Regions from separate parts of the Mesorhizobium sp. M0016 genome, predicted to be linked through region 1. Evidence: predicted binding sites of a transcription regulator. Region 1 holds the regulator's gene; each other region holds the start of a gene.
The links. Region 1 encodes PhoB, which activates phosphate uptake and scavenging genes when phosphate is short. Its sites were predicted from a motif close to TGTCATNNANCTGTCAT; they were not measured.
Positions count from the first base shown of each region.

Region 2: the regulator PhoB is predicted to act here: its motif matches at 3,127-3,143, upstream of NKJ88_RS16805 (PhoX family protein).
Region 3: the regulator PhoB is predicted to act here: its motif matches at 3,038-3,054, upstream of NKJ88_RS27405 (esterase-like activity of phytase family protein).

Region 1 is NZ_JAMYVM010000015.1:52,831-58,346, forward strand. Features, by position in the region: gene NKJ88_RS20920 (sugar ABC transporter permease) at 1-92, opposite strand, end outside; gene xylF (D-xylose ABC transporter substrate-binding protein) at 237-1,277, opposite strand; gene NKJ88_RS20930 (ROK family protein) at 1,544-2,779, shown strand; gene phoB (phosphate regulon transcriptional regulator PhoB) at 2,810-3,499, opposite strand; gene phoU (phosphate signaling complex protein PhoU) at 3,516-4,220, opposite strand; gene pstB (phosphate ABC transporter ATP-binding protein PstB) at 4,262-5,086, opposite strand; gene pstA (phosphate ABC transporter permease PstA) at 5,104-5,516, opposite strand, start outside.
Region 2 is NZ_JAMYVM010000010.1:157,351-162,866, forward strand. Features, by position in the region: gene NKJ88_RS16800 (GMC family oxidoreductase) at 1-1,092, shown strand, start outside; gene NKJ88_RS16805 (PhoX family protein) at 1,158-3,071, opposite strand; gene NKJ88_RS16810 (hypothetical protein) at 3,189-3,584, opposite strand; gene urtA (urea ABC transporter substrate-binding protein) at 3,897-5,207, shown strand; gene urtB (urea ABC transporter permease subunit UrtB) at 5,320-5,516, shown strand, end outside.
Region 3 is NZ_JAMYVM010000026.1:5,535-11,050, forward strand. Features, by position in the region: gene NKJ88_RS27390 (sugar phosphate isomerase/epimerase family protein) at 1-738, opposite strand, end outside; gene NKJ88_RS27395 (Gfo/Idh/MocA family protein) at 738-1,769, opposite strand; gene NKJ88_RS27400 (LacI family DNA-binding transcriptional regulator) at 1,964-2,989, shown strand; gene NKJ88_RS27405 (esterase-like activity of phytase family protein) at 3,151-4,626, shown strand; gene NKJ88_RS27410 (L,D-transpeptidase) at 4,811-5,494, opposite strand.

The sequences.
Region 1 (5,516 bases):
TCGAGCTCGGTCGCTTTCAGGAACCGGGCGACCGCGCCGAGTTCAGACGCTCGTGCCGTATCGGCCTGCGGATTTGAGGTCGTGTCGGTCATGATGTCCTCCAGCGGCTTGCCGTCTGGCGCGGATGCCGGACCACAGCCTAGAAGTTTGCCGCCGATGGCGGAAACACACAATTCTCGTAGAGAAAACGCCGCGGCTTGACAGCCGCGGCGCCTCATTTCTTCAAGTCGTCGAGATCAGTTGCAAGCCGCGACGCTGCCGGCGGCGACGCCTGTGCAGACTTCGTCCTTCTTGATCCAGCCGGCGTCGATGACGACGTTGAGGTTGTCCTTGGTGATCGCGACGGGGGTCAGGAACAGCGACTTGACGGTGTTGCCGCCAGGCGTGGTGAAGTCCTTGGCGCCGGCAATGTCGCCCGTCTTCTTGCCATCGGCAAGCTGCGAGGCGATCTCGGCGGCGTTCTTGCCGAGTTCGCGCGCGTCTTTCCACACCGACACCGTCTGCGTGCCGAGCGCGATGCGGTTCAGGGCGGCATGGTCGCCGTCCTGGCCCGAGACCGGAACCGTTCCGGCAAGGCCCTGCGCCGTCAGCGCGGCGACAACGCCGCCGGCGGTGCCGTCATTGGCCGCAACCACGGCATCGACCTTGTTGTCATTGGCGGTCAGGAACTGTTCCATGTTCTTCTGGGCGTTGGCCGGCAGCCAGCCATCGGTATAGGCCTCGCCGACATTCTTGATCTTGCCCGAGTCGATGGCTTCCTTGAGCACTTCCATCGAGCCCGAGAACAGGAAATCGGCATTCGGATCCGAGCCCGAGCCCTTGATGAAGACATAGTTGCCTTCGGGCTTCGCCTTGAACACTTCGCGGGCCTGCATGCGGCCGACTTCCTTGTTGTCGAAGGTCAGGTAGAAGACGTCCTTGTTCTCGATCAGGCGATCATAGCCGACGACCGGAATGCCTTCGTCCAGCGCCTTCTGCACCGCCGGGCCGATGGCCGAGGCGTCCTGCGCCAGGATGATCAGCGAGTTGGCGCCCTGCGAGATCAGGCTTTCGACGTCGGTCAGCTGCTTGCCGGGATTGGACTGCGCGTCGGCCGAAATGTACTTGTCGCCGGCGGCTTCGATCGCCGTTTTCATCGCCGCCTCGTCGGTCTTCCAGCGCTCTTCCTGGAAGTTCGACCACGACACGCCGATGACCTTGTCCTTCGCCTGCGCGACCGACATCAGCGCCAGCGACATGGCGACACCCGCCAGCATGGCGGCTGCAAATCTGTTCATTATAACCCTCCCTGCGCCGCCCACGGCGCGACAAAACCGGCCCGAAGGCCTGCACAAAGAGGCTCCATTTTTTCGAGCCTCGAAAAAATACTGGTTCAATGATAAGGCACTGTCAACATCGATTATGATGGATTCTGATGGCGTTGCCGAATTTTTTCGAGCTCCGCAATAAACAATGACAGGGCTGCCGGCGTCTGCCAATATTTGGCTGGTGCCGTCGAACGCCTTCACTATCATGAGGCGCGAGGAGGCCGGGAGGAAAACAAATGTCGGTTGGGATCCGCCACGACGATCTGCGCCGTCGCAACCGTGCGATGGTGATTTCGGCCGTGCGCCGGGCCGGCCAGCCGTCGCGGACCGAGATTGCGGCGACCACCGGCCTCAGCCATTCGACGATATCGGCAATCTCGTCTGATCTAATTCAAGAAGGCATCCTGATTGAAGGCAAGCCTGGCGAGACCGGCTCGCTGAAACGCGGCCGGCCGCAGGTCGGCCTTGGCCTCAACCCGGAAGCGGCGGCGGTCATGACCGTGGTGCTGTCGCTGAACTTCCTCTCCGTCACCGTCATCGACTATGCCGGCCAGGTGGTCGCGGAAGAACAGCGCCGGCTCGACACGCTGACCATGCCGCGCGACGAGCTGATCGGCGAATGCGTAGCAATCGTCGGGCGGCGTCTCGCGGACCCGGACCTCGATGTCCAGAGCATCGCCCGCATTGCCATGGGCATCCAGGGCATCACCGATTCGCAGGCGCGGGCCATGCTGTGGTCGCCAATCACGCCACTGACCGACATTGCCTTCGCCGACATGTTGGAAGCGGAATTCGGCATTCCTGCCACCATGGAGAACGACTGCAATATGATGGCGGTGGCCCTGCAATGGCGCCAGCCCGAGCGCTACCGCGACAATTTCATCGCGATCCTCTTGTCGCACGGCATCGGCATGGGGCTGGTGCTGAAAGGCGAACTGTTCACCGGCACCCATTCCTCCGGCGGCGAGTTCGGCCACATGATCCACCGTCCGGGCGGCGCGCTCTGCCGCTGCGGGCGGCGCGGCTGCGTCGAGGCCTATGCCGGAAACTACGCCATCTGGCGCAGCGCCAAAATGATGAGCGAAGATGCCGAGCCGGTCGATATCGGCGACGCTGATATGCGCGCACTCGCCGCGCGCGCCCGCGAAACCGATGGCCCGGAGCGCGAAGCCTATCGCAAGGCCGGTGAGGCGCTCGGCTTCGGCCTCGGCAGCCTGTTTGCGCTGATCGACCCGGCGCCTGTCGCCATGGTTGGCGTCAGCGCCGCCGCCTTCGACCTGATCGAGCCGGCATTGCGCGAAGCGATCGCCCAGACCGCCGGCGGCCAGCACTCGAAATCGATCTCCTTCGACACCGAGCCCAACGAGCTGCCGCTGATCCGCGAAGGCTGTGCCATGCGCGCGCTCGGCTTCGTCGATCAGGAGATTTTCGCGCCGGGCATTCAGGCCAAATCCGGCAAGCATGTCGCCTGAATGGCCGGCAACGGCGCGACGCGCAGCATCCTAGTCTTCCCTGATCGCGTAGCCGGCGCCGCGAATGGTACGGATGACATCCGGCATGCGGCCGTTGTTGACCGCTTTGCGTAAGCGCCCGACATGGACGTCGACGGTTCGCTCGTCGATGTAGATCGTCTCGCCCCAGACATTGTCGAGCAGCTGGCTGCGCGAGAACACGCGGCCGGGATGGCGCATCATGAATTCGAGCAGCCGGAACTCGGTCGGTCCGAGCCTGATCTCGCTCTTCTTGCGGTAGACACGGTGCGACTCGCGGTCGAGCACGATGTCGCCGACCTTGAGCACGCTGGACAGCACTTCCGGCTTGGCCCGGCGCAGCAGCGCCTTCACGCGCGCCATGAACTCCGGCGTCGAGAATGGCTTGACCAGATAGTCGTCGGCACCGGTGGACAGGCCGCGCACGCGATCGCTTTCCTCACCGCGCGCGGTCAGCATGATGATCGGCAGCCGCTCGGTTTCGGGCCGCACTCTAAGCCGCCGGCAGAGCTCGATGCCGGAAACAGCGGGCACCATCCAGTCGAGCACCAGGAGATCGGGCACGTTTTCCTGCAGGCGGATCTCGGCCTCGTCGCCGCGTGTCACCACCTCGACGTGATAGCCTTCGGATTCGAGGTTGTAGCGGAGGAGCACGCCTAGCGGCTCCTCGTCCTCCACGACCATGATGCGTGGCGCGATCATAGGCAGTTCACCCTCATCAGGCCGGCGTGGCCATCGCCGTCTCGTCCTGCTTCGGACGATTGGCGGGCAATTGCTGGCCGGTCAGCACATAATACGCATTTTCGGCGATGTTGGTGACATGATCGCCGATGCGCTCAAGATTCTTGGCGCAGAACAAGAGATGCGTGCAGGCGGTGATGTTGCGAGGGTCTTCCATCATGTAGGTCAAGAGCTCACGAAACACGGACGTGTATTTGACGTCGATGCGCTCGTCGTCATTCCTGAGTTTTGCAAGAGCTGCCGCATCGGTGGCGGCATATTCCTCGACGACGCCTTGCACCTGGATCAGCACCAGCTGCGCCATGGCATCGATGGAGTGCGAGAGGTCGCGCGGCGTGACGCTCAAGCCCACGGTGCCGACGCGTTTGGCGATGTTCTTGGCGAGATCGCCGATGCGCTCGAGGTCGCCGGCCATGCGGATCGAGCCGACCACGGCGCGCAGATCGTTGGCCATCGGCTGGCGCTTGGCGATCAGCGTGATGGCGCGGTCGTCCAGTTCGCGCTGGCGCGCATCCATGATGGCGTCGTCGGAAACGACACGCTGTGCCAGCGCATTGTCCGAATTGAGCAGCGCCCTGGTCGAGCCGCTGACCATCGAGCCTGCCAGATCGCCCATGTCGCGGATCAGCTTGCTGATCTGCCCGAGCTCTTCATCGAAGGAGGCGACGGTATGTTCACCCATGATCTTGGTCCTCGTGCCTGAAAATTCACCCGCCGGACGGCTCAGCCGAAGCGGCCGGTAATGTAGTCCTGGGTGCGCTTGTCGTCGGGGTTGGTGAACATCTTGTCGGTGGCGCCCTCCTCGACGAGATAGCCGAGATGGAACATCGCCGTGCGCTGCGACACGCGCGCCGCCTGCTGCATCGAGTGGGTGACGATGACGATCGTGTAGTTCTGGCGCAGTTCGTCGATCAGCTCCTCGACACGGGCGGTGGCGATCGGATCGAGCGCCGAGCAGGGCTCGTCCATCAGGATCACCTCCGGCGACACGGCGATGGCGCGCGCGATGCACAGGCGCTGCTGCTGGCCGCCGGACAGGCCGGTGCCGGGCTCCTGCAGGCGGTCCTTGACCTCGTTCCAGATCGCCGCCTTCTTCAGGCTCTGCTCGACGATCTGGTCCATGTCGGACTTGCGCTTGGCCAGCCCATGGATGCGCGGGCCGTAGGCGACGTTCTCGTAGATCGACTTCGGGAACGGGTTGGGTTTCTGGAACACCATGCCGACGCGGGCGCGCAGTTCGACGACATCGATGTTCTTGTCGTAGATGTCGTCTTCATCGAGCGTGATCTTGCCGGTCACCCGCGCCGAATCGATGGTGTCGTTCATGCGGTTGAGGCAGCGCAGGAAGGTCGACTTGCCGCAGCCGGACGGGCCGATCAGCGCCGTCACCTGGTTCTGGCGGACGTCGAGATTGACGTCGAACAACGCCTGCTTCTCGCCATAGAACACGCCGACCTTGTCGCCGCGCATCTTGATGACTTCGTTCGACTTGGCGTTCATTTTGTCGCCCACTGCATTCTCAAGGGACTGTTCGGTCATGATGTTCATACCAAATTGCCTTTTTTCTACCAGCGCCGCTCGAACCGGCGCCGGAGCACGATCGCGGTGATGTTCATGGCCATGAGGAAGACGAGCAGGATGATGATGGCGCCGGACATGCGCTCGACAAAAGCGCGCTCAGCCTCGTTTGCCCACATATAGATCTGAACCGGCAGCGCGGTCGCCGGATCGAAAGGCGTCGTCGGATAATCGGCGACGAAAGCGACCATGCCGATCAAGAGCAGCGGTGCTGTCTCGCCGAGCGCACGCGCCAGGCCGATGATGGTGCCGGTAAGGATGCCTGGGGCGGCAAGCGGCAGGATGTGATGGAACACCATCTGCATCTTGGAGGCGCCGAGACCTAGGGCCGCCGAGCGGATCGACGGCGGCACCGCGGCAAGGGCGGCGCGCGTGGCGATGATTATGGTCGGCAATGTCA
Region 2 (5,516 bases), on a different contig from region 1:
TTCAAGGTGCTCAAGGCCGGCGCCGACAAGCTCGGCTATAAGGAATGTCATACCGGCAACATGGCAATCAATTCGGTCGAGCGCGACGACCGCAACTCCTGCCAACAGACCGGCTTCTGCTTCCAGGGTTGCAAATGGGGCGCCAAATGGTCGACGCTCTACACCGAGATTCCCAAAGGTGAGGCGACCGGCCATCTCGAGGTCCGGCCAAACGCCATGGCGATCAAGATCAACCATGACGCTAGCGGAAAAGTGACCGGCGTCGTCTATGCCGACAAGGACGGCAATCTGCAGGAGCAGAAGGCCCGCATCGTCGCCGTCGCCGGCAACTCGATCGAAAGCCCGCGCCTGCTGCTGAACTCCGAGTCAGCGAAGTTTCCGCAAGGGCTTGCCAATTCGTCGGGGCAGGTCGGCAAGAACTACATGCGCCACACCACCGGTTCGGTCTACGCCATCTTCGACCAACCGGTGCATATGTATCGCGGCACCACCATGGCCGGCATTATCCGCGACGAGGCGCGGCACGATCCCTCACGCGGCTTTGTCGGCGGCTATGAATTCGAGACGCTGTCGCTCGGCTTGCCCTTCATGGCCGCCTTCCTCAATCCCGGCGGCTGGGGCCGTTCCTTCACCACCGCGCTCGACCACTATGATCACATGGCTGGCCTGTGGATCGTCGGCGAGGACATGCCGCGCGCGGAAAACCGCGTCACGCTGCACAAGGACGAGAAGGACGCGCACGGTATGCCGATCGCCGACGTGCATTTCGATGATCATCCCAACGACACGGCGATGCGCAACCATGCCTACAAGCAGGCCACAGCGCTTTACGATGCGGTCGGCGCGACGCGCTCCTTCCCGACGCCGCCCTATCCCTCAACCCACAATCTCGGCACAAACCGGATGAGCGAAAAGGCGGAAGACGGCGTCGTCAACAAGCACGGCCAAGCGCACGACATCAAAAACCTGTTCGTGTCGGACGGCAGCCAGTTCACCACCGGTGCGGCTGAAAATCCGACGCTGACGATCGTGTCGCTGGCTATCCGCCAGGCCGAATACATCGCTTCGCAAATGTCGGCCAAGACGATCTGAGCCGTCCTCCGGGATCGCTACGCGGAACGCGCATGGCGCGTTCCGCCCTTTTTTCCTAGGACTCACTATGCGCCGACCGGCTGTCCGTCCTTGCGGCGGATGGCGACGACGGAAGGTCGCGGCAACTGGCCGTCTTTGAAATCGGGCCATAGCGTCTGCACCTTGTCGAGCGACTCGGCGTCCTCAGCCGGGTGCTGCACCGATAGGAACAGCGTCGTGCCGTCCGGCGTGAAGCATGGGCCGGTCGCTTCCGCTCCATGCGGGCAAGTGAACAGCAGCTTCGGCAGGCCGCGCGCCGCACCTTCGGTGTCGACGCCATAGACGCCGTCCGGCAGGTCGAAATCATTGGCGCCGTCCGTCGCCACCCACAGCCGCCCCGCCGGGTCGAAGGTGATGTTGTCGGGGCAGACGAACCAGCCATTGTCCGACGTATCCGGATGAAAAGTGGCGCCGACCTTGGCATCTTTCGGATTGCCGCAGAGCACGAACAGGTCCCAGGCATACTTTTCCGCCGTGTGGTCGGCATCCGCGCCGCGGCCGCCGGGCGGGATCAGTTCGACAATATGGCCCCAGAGATTTTCCGGCCGCGTGTTGGCCGGATTGACCTTTGACTGGTCGCGCTTCTTGTTCTTGGTCATCACCGCATAGACGCGGCCGGTCACCGGATTGGTCTCGATGTCCTCGGGCCGGTCCATCGGCGTGGCGCCGAGCGCATCTGCCGCAAACCGCGTCTTCAACAGCACCTCGGCCTGGTCGGCAAAACCGTTCTCGACGGTAAGCTTGCCCTGGCCGTGCACCAACGGCAGCCACGTCATCGAGCCATCGGCATCGAAGCGGGCGACCGACAGCACGCCATCGTCGAGCAGATCGGCGCCGGAGGCCGGGTTGGCCATGTCATAGGCCTTGGCCGAGACGAAGCGGTACATATATTCGAAATAGTCGTCGTCGCCCATATAGACGACAACGCGGCCGTCCTTGTTGAGGACCACGGTCGAGGCCTCATGCGACATGCGGCCAAGTGCCGTGCGCTTCACCGGCTTGGACTGAGGATCGTAAGGGTCGATCTCGACCACCCAGTCGAAGCGGTTGGCCTCGTTCGGTTCCTTGTCGAGGTTGAAGCGGTCATGGAAGCGGCCGCGGCCATAGATGTCGGAGCCGTCGAAGCCGTAACGGTCAAGCAGATCGGCGGTCGGCGCCCTTTTCGGGTCGCCGCCGAAAATGTCGGACACGCCTTCCTCGCAGGTCAGCACCGTACCCCAGGGGGTGAAACCGCCGCTGCAGTTGTAGCTGGTGCCGAGCACTTTGGTGCCAGTCGCGTCGGCCGAGGTTTTCATCAGCGCATGGCCGGCAACCGGTCCGGAAACGGTCATTTCGGTGTTGGCGGTGATGCGGCGGTTCAGCGGACTGTCGGCTACGGTTTCCCACTTGCCGTCCTTCAATTGCACCTCGACGATCGAATGGCCCATCGCGGCCATGCCGAGATCGACCTGTTCCTTGGTCATCGTCTTGCCGGCATCGCCCTCGGTCATCCCCGGAAACATCACATTGGGCGAGATGTATTCGTTGTTGACGCAGAGCAGGCCATGATCAGAATTCACCGTGCCCTTCGGCAGCGGCATGAAGGCGATGTAGTCGCAATTGTAGCCGAAGCGCTTTTCCTGTTCCTCCGCCGCGACCTTGTTGCCGTCGAATTCGGCGAGGCCAGCTGCAAGCGGGTCGCCCCAGCGCGCGACGATGGTCGTCTCATAGCCTTCGGCGGCGGCATGGGTCTTGTCGTAGACCCGCTTCAGCTCGGGAAAGCCGAGCGTCGACTGCGCTGCGGCGGCATGCGTTTCGCCGGCAAACAAGGAGCCGACAAAGCTGCCGCCGGCAATCAGCGCGCCGGAGGCGAGGCTGCCTTTCAAAAGAGACCGGCGCGAGACGCGCTCGGCAATGATTTCGCGGATGACGGGGGAGGATGAAGACGGTGTATTGGCCATGGTGTCTGCCTCTCAGGGTGGATGTTACGGCGCACCGTTGCCCTAGTCTGCTTAGGCAACATTCACATGACATAAGAGGAAGGTTTTGCCGCAACTGGGCGCGGCACTACGCATCGCTCAGCCCTTGGTGCAGGTCGAGGCGGTGAAGGCGCCGTCGGGCTGCTTCAGAATGATGTCGAATGACGGGGCGGTCTCGCCGTCCAGTGTTGCCTGTGTCATGGAGACGGAGTTGCCACCGGTGGTATAGCCGCCCAGCGGCCCGAGCCAGGTGATCTCGCCATTGGCGTTCATCTGATAATTGTAGCCTTGCAGCGCCGTTCCGAACGTCACCGGGCCGGTATAGACATTGCCCTTGATAGTGATGTCGCCGAGGTTGAGGAAGGCGCCGAGCAAATAGACCTCGCAACGATAGGTGCCGTCAGGAAGTTTGCCCTCGCTGAAATCGGCGCGCGCGCCGCCGCTCGTTGCCATCAGCAGCAGGATGCCGGAAATCCGTGAGATGCGAGATGCCATGACGTCTCTCTTTTGAATGGCGAGCTTGCCCTATTTTTGCGCGGTGCCGCAACATTGTTCGCCCGGAATCCACGGCCGGAGATCAAAAACTAGGCATTTGTCCTATTTGGGCGAAAATTAGGCAAAAGTCGTGTGCGCTGCGCAAATTTAGCTCAATCAATTTTCACTGGCTGCCATTGTTTTCTTCAGGCTAATATACCAACCGGCTGATAACGCTCGGCTATTCCATTCTTGTGAGCGGCGCCTTTGCGTTTGGCACGGCAGTTGCATTGCATTATCGCGGTGCAATCAAACAGCTTGGGAGTCTTCGGTATGAGGGGTAATTTCTCCACAATAACAAAAATGTTTTCGGCCGGCGTGGTCGCCGCCGGCCTGTCGATGTCGTCTCCGGCCAAGGCCGCCGAAGACACGATCAAGGTCGGCATTCTGCATTCGCTGTCGGGGACCATGGCGATTTCGGAGACGACGCTGAAAGACGCCATGCTGATGCTCATCGAAGAGCAGAACGCCAAGGGCGGCCTGCTCGGCAAGAAGCTTGAGGCGGTCGTTGTCGATCCGGCCTCCAATTGGCCGCTCTTCGCCGAGAAGGCGCGCGAGCTGATCTCCAAGGACAAGGTCGCCGCCGTGTTCGGCTGCTGGACCTCGGTGTCGCGCAAATCGGTGCTGCCGGTGTTCTCGGAACTCGACAACATCCTGTTCTACCCCGTCCAGTATGAGGGCGAGGAAAGCGAGCGCAACGTGTTCTACACCGGCGCCGCCCCGAACCAGCAGGCGATTCCCGCTGTCGACTATCTCATGAGCGAGGACGGTGGCTCGGTGAAGCGCTGGGTGCTGGAAGGCACCGACTACGTCTATCCCCGCACCACCAACAAAATCCTCGAGGCCTATCTGAAGGCCAAGGGCGTCGCCGCCGAAGACATCATGGTCAACTACACGCCGTTCGGCTTCTCCGACTGGCAGACCGAAGTCTCCGCAATCAAGAAATTCGGCTCGGCCGGGAAGAAGACCGCCGTCGTCTCGACCGTCAATGGCGACGCCAACGTTCCGTTCTACAAGGAACTCGGCAACCAGGGCATCAAGGCCGAGGACATCCCGGTCATGGCCTTTTCGGTCGGTGAGGAAGAACTGGCCGGTCTCGATACCGCGCCGCTGGTCGGCCATCTCGCTGCCTGGAACTATTTCGAGAGCGTCGACACACCCGAAAACAAGAAGTTCATCGCCGACTGGCACAAGTTCATCAAGAATGACAAGCGCACCACCAACGACCCGATGGAAGCTCACTATATCGGCTTCAACATGTGGGTGAAGGCGGTCGAAAAGGCTGGCACCACCGATCCCGACAAGGTCATCGACGCCATGGTCGGCGTGTCCGTGCCGAACCTCACCGGCGGCTATTCGACCATGATGCCGAACCATCACATCACCAAGCCGGTGCTGATCGGCGAGATCCAGGCCGACGGCCAGTTCGAGACCGTGTCGCAGACGCCCGGCCTCGTGATGGGCGACGAATGGTCCGACTATCTGCCCGATTCCAAGGACCTGATTTCGGATTGGCGCGCGCCTCTGTCCTGCGGCAACTTCAACGTTGCCACCGGCAAATGCGGCGGCAAGGGCACGAACTGATCCCTCCCGGGACTGACCGATCGTGGACGCGTCCACGATCGGTACCGCCAAGCGTCCGGGCGCTTCAGCCCGCCCGGACGCGGAATTTCCCCACAGAAGAGTATCTGAACGGATGATCCTGTTGCGCACTCTCGGCCTCATGCTGGTGTTCCTGGTGGCAAGCCTATTGCCGTCGAACGCAGCCGAAGCCGATCTGCGCGCCATCGTCGCCAAATTCGCCACGGGCACGGGCTTTGCCGCCACTGAGGCTGTTGTGCGCGAACTTGCCGCCACCGGCGATCCGCTGGTTGAACGGCCGCTTGCAGCCCT
Region 3 (5,516 bases), on a different contig from region 1:
CGTCCAGTCGCTGTCGCCAAACCCGGGCGTGCGCATCTGCACGAAGGGCAGCTTGCCGAACACGCCGTGCTCGCGGATCACATCCCAGCGCACCGTCGCGTCCTTGCCGTGGACATGGAAAATGCGCGGCGCCCATTTGCGGATCTGCGGCATCGGGTCGATGAGGTAGACAAGCTGGTGGCAGGGCTCCCATTCGAGGCCGAGATTGTCGTCGGGCAATTCGTTGAACATCAGCTCCCAGGCGTCCGGATTGTGGGCGATGTTCCAGTCGCCGGCGGCCCAGTTGCCGTCCATGGCGCAATTTTCGAAGGCAATGCGCACGCCCTTGTCGGCGGCGCGTTTGGCCAGCGGCCCCCAGACCTCACGGAAGCGCGGCAGGCTGTCGGTCAGCTTCTTGCCGCGCAGGCGGCCGGTGAAGCCGCTGACCGTCGAGGCGCCGAACAGATGCGCATTGTCGATCACCGTTTCCCAGGCCGCGAGCACGCCGCGATCGACCTCGCCATCCTCCAGCGGATTGCCGAACACACCGATCGACGACACGACGACATCGGCATCGCCGATCGCCTCGCGGATCTCGCCGGCGAGCCGCGGCAAATCCTTGCCGCCCAGCGTCTGCCAGAAGAAGGGCTGGATGCTCTCGAAGCCGAGCGGCAGAATCTCTTTGATGTAGGCGGCCGGGTCTTCGAGATTGGCCCGCACCATGGTGCCGATCCGGATGTCGAGAAGCGGGTTTGGCATCATGATGCTTCCTGTGTGATTGCGACGCGCCGTCCGGTCTCGGCGCTTTCGATGGCGCCAAAAACCATGGCCAGGCTTTTGATGTTGTCGCTGCCACGGGTTTCCGGCTCGCTGCCGGTCTCGATGGCGTGGATGAAATCCTTGATGATGCCGAGATGACCGCCGACGCGGTCGGCGGAATCGAGCGGCGGTACTGTGATGGGCTGGGTCAGGTCGAACAGGCCGTCGCGGACCGACAACACAACCTCGGCCTTCAGTCCGTCCTCGCCGTCCCAGACCAGGCTGCCGTGCTCGGCGACGATGCGCCACGTGCTCTCCCAGCTGGTGCGGAAGCCCGCCGCGCACCAAGAGCCTGCATAGGTGAACACCTTGCCGCCGCCGAGATCGAAGATAGCGCTGGCCGACGATCCCTGCCGGTACCAGGAATTCGCCGGCTCCCATTCCTGGCAAAAGACGCCGGCGGGATCGCCGCCGACCATGTAGCGGGCGGCGTCGAAAGTATGGATCGCCATGTCGAGCAAAAGCACATGCGCCATCTCCTCGCGGAAGCCGCCGAAATGCGGCGCGACGAAGAAATCGGCATGGATGCTGGTTGGCTTGCCGATGGCGCCGGAGTCGAGAAAGCGCCTGATGCGCCGGACATTGGCGACGTAGCGGCGGTTCTGCACGACCGCATGGATACGCCCCGCGTTACGTGCCGCATCGACGATGGCGCGGGCATTTTCCGGAGTATCGGCCAGCGGCTTTTCCGTCAGCAGATGGCAATTATGGGCAAAGGCGGCAAAGGCGACATCACGCCGGGCGGCTGGAACCACGACATCGAACACCGCGTCGGGCCTGGTCTGGTCGAGCACCGCGTCGAGGCTGGTGCCGATTACCGCGCCGTCGAGCCCGTATTCGTGCGCCCTCGCCTTCGCCCGTTCGGCGTCGAGATCGACAAGGCCGACAATGGCCAGCCCGTCGATCTGCCTCGCGGCATCGAGCCAGGCCTTGCTCATCGCACCACAGCCGACGAGGACGGCATTCATCATCCGGCATTCCTCCCGTCCGGTCCCTCCAGACCGAATGTCACGGCATTTCCGGCATCACCGTAAACGTTTCTCCGTAAACGTTTACGAGAACACACCCGACGGCGTAGAATGTCAATCGGCTGTCAGCGAAAATCATCCCGAAGCCTTGGCCTGGGCGGCAGCCGGTGCTAGCCAAGACAGGGGGAGAACTGTCCTTGGCGTCCAGTATCCATGACCTAGCGCGTCACCTGAACATTTCGATCGGCACCGTGTCGCGGGCGTTGAACGGCCGCGCCGACGTCAATGCCGACACCCGCCAGCGCGTGCTCGCCGCCGCCAAGCAATTGAACTATTCGCCCAACCAGTCCGGCCGCAGCCTGCGGCAAGGCACCACCCATTCGATCGCCTTCATGCTGCAGCCGCATCCGGGCGACCAGCAATATGGCGAACCGTTCTTCATCCCGTTCCTGATCGGTCTGCAGGGCCGGCTGGCCGAGGATGACCTGGATCTGATGGTCGTCATGGGCGAGCCCGGCCAATATCAGCAGGAGAGGCTGCGCCGCGTGGTTGAGACGCGCCGGGCCGACGCGGTCGTGTTGGCCAATACACGGCGGGAAGACGATCGGATCGACTATCTCAGCAAGGCCGGCTTTCCCTTCGCCACGCTTGGCCGAAGTCAATCCGGCGACGACACCTATCCTTCGCTCGATATAGATTTCGAGAGGGCGGGTGATGAAGCCGTCGACCGGCTGGTCGCGCGCGGCCACCGCCGCATTGCCGCCATCCGCCCTTCGCTTGATCTCAACTTCGGCTACCTGTTCCTCGACGGCTACCGCAAGGCGCTGGAGCGGCATGGCATCGAAGTCGACCCCGGCCTGATCGCCGACGGCTTCATCAACGAGGCCGGAGGCTACCAGGTGACGCCGCGCGTGATGCTCTCCAAGGACCGGCCCACAGCCATCATCTTCAACAATGACGCAATGGCGCTCGGCGGCTGCAAGGCACTGGCCGAGATGGGCATCAGGCCCGGCCACGACATCGCGGTGATCGTCATCGTCGACACGCCGCTCTGCCGCTACTTTTCACCGGCGCTGACCGCCTTCCGTCCGTCGCTGGAGCCGATGGGCCGGCGGCTGGCCGAAATGCTGCTGGCCTCGCTTCCCGCCTTTGCCGGCCCGGAAGGTCCGCGCATCATCCGCGAAGTCTGGCCGCTGGAGCTGATCGCGCGCGACAGCGATTGATAGTGCGTCTCTCCCTTCTCCCACAAGGGAGAAGGAAGAGGCCCGCTCTGTCACGCAAGTATCATGTTCGCGTCCTAGACCGCTTTGCGAGAGGGCGACATCGTCGATGCGATGCGGTGGCCCCTTTGCGCCGCTCAAGGCTTGTCACAAAGAGGATCTCCATGAAAATCTCGCACCGAACCGTGTCGCTCGGCGCCGCGCTGGCGCTGTTTACCGCCCTGACCCCTGCCCTTGCCGACAGCACAGCCACCGTTGGTGGCTTCGTCAACAAGGGCCTGGTCGGCGTCGGCCGCATCCCGGCCGATCAGAAGGACAAGTTCGGCGAGACCTTCGGCTCCGGCTCCGGCATGTCCATCGACGCCGCAAGCTGGACCCGTGGCGCGGACGGCTACAAGGGCTCGCTCTGGTTGCTGCCGGACCGTGGCTACAATGTCGTCGGCACCACCGATTACCGGCCGCGCCTCAACACTATTCGCATCGAGTTCACGCCGGTAGCACTAGGCGCCACGCCCACCTCCGGCCAGGAACAGACAGGCGTCAAGGCGACGCTTGCCGATTCCCTGCTCCTCACCGACGACAAGGGCGCTGACGCCACCGGCCTCGATCCGCTCAACGGCGTGCGCGCGGCCAATGGCGACCTGCCGATCCTGCCCGAGGCCAATGGCAAGCTGGCGCTCGACAATGAGGCGATCGCGCGGCTGCCCGACGGCACCATGTTCATCTCTGACGAATACGGCCCCAACATCTACCGCTTCTCGGCCGACGGCCATCTGTTGTCGGCAACGCAGCCGCCCGCCGCTTTGGTGCCGATGCGCAAGGGCGCGCCGAACTTCGCCTCCGACAATCCGGGCCCCGGTGCAGCCGAACCCGATCCGAAGGATCCCGAAACCGGCCGCCAGAACAATCAAGGCCTCGAAGGCATGGCGCTGACGCCGGACGGCAAGTCGCTGATCACTGTGCTGCAGTCGGCGCCCCGCCAGGATGGCGGCGATTCGCCCGCGACGCGCCAGAACACCCGCGCGCTGGTCTACGACGCCTCCGACCCGGCCCATCTCAAGCTGGTGCATGAATATGCCGTGCCGCTGCCGGTGTTCAAGGACGCCAAGGACAAGACCAAGGTCGCCGCGCAGAGCGAAATCGTGGCGCTGTCCGACAAGACCTTCCTGATGCTGGCGCGCGACAGCGGAAACGGCCAGGGGGTGAAGGGCGATACTTCGCTGCTGCGCCAGATTTTCGTCGTCGACGTCTCTGGCGCCACCGACATTGCCGGCGGCGCCTTCGATGCCGCCGACAAGCCGCTGGCGCCCAAGGGCGTGCTCGACCCCTCGGTGACGCCGGCCAAGCTGACGCCGTTCATCGACATCAACGACAACAAGGAACTCGGCCGTTTCGGCCTGCATGACGGCAAGCCCAACGACAAGAACAATCTGTCGGAGAAGTGGGAAGCGATGTCGGTGGTCAGCGTGCTCGATCCGGCGCTGCCCGACGACTATTTCCTGTTCGTCGGCAACGATAACGACTTTCTCACCCAGGACGGTTTTCAGGTCGGCGCGCCCTACAAGGCCGAAGACGGCGCCGATGTCGATACCATGTTCCTGGTCTATCAGGTCATGCTTCCGGGCCTCGCCAAGAAGTAGCCATATACGGAAAGGCGGACGCGCCCGGCGTGTCCGCCTCTAGCCGTTTGTCGGCGATCAGCGATGCCGTGAAGGCACCTATTTCAAAATCTCCGCATCCCTTGGCACGCCGGCATCGATCGGCTCGGCGGTCCGGCTCGACACAGCCATGATCTTGCCTGCGGCCGACAGGTTCGGGCGCACATTAGACCTGGGCTACGCCGTTGACCCGGCTGTAGAGGTCGATGATGTCCTGGTTCATGAAGCGCACGCAGCCCGACGACGCGTTCTTGCCGATGGAATCCCATTCCGGCGTGCCGTGCAGCCGGTACATCGTGTCCTTGCCGTCGCGGAACAGATAGAGCGCACGCGCGCCGAGCGGGCTCTGCGGTCCCGGCGGCATGCCGTCCTTATATTTCGCCAGTTCCGGCCGGCGCTGGATCATTTCGGGCGGCGGCGTCCACACCGGCCATTTCTTGCGCGCCTGGATCACGGCGCTGCCGGTCCAGCCAAACCCGGCCTTGCCGAGGCTGACGCCATAGCGCATTGCCTTGCCGCCGTCGCGCACCAGATAGAGAAAATGCTCGGATGTATCGACGACGATCGTGCCGGGTTTTTCGCCGGTCGGATCGTCCACGATCTGGCGCACGAACTTCGGATCGAGCTTGGCCACGAGGATTGCCGGCAATGAAAAGCCCTCATCGACGCGCGCCGAATACATGGTGGCGGCATCGCCCAGAGCCGGTTCGGGCGCCGGGGCGGGCGTTGGCGGCGCCACCACGTCGGTCGTGGTGCAGGCTGAAAGCGCCATGGAAGCGGCACCCAAAGCGCATACCCCAAGAAAAGCGCGCCGGTTCAGGCGCTCGGAAAAAAGCGGATTCTCGGACATGATCCCCCCAGCCTATTCATCA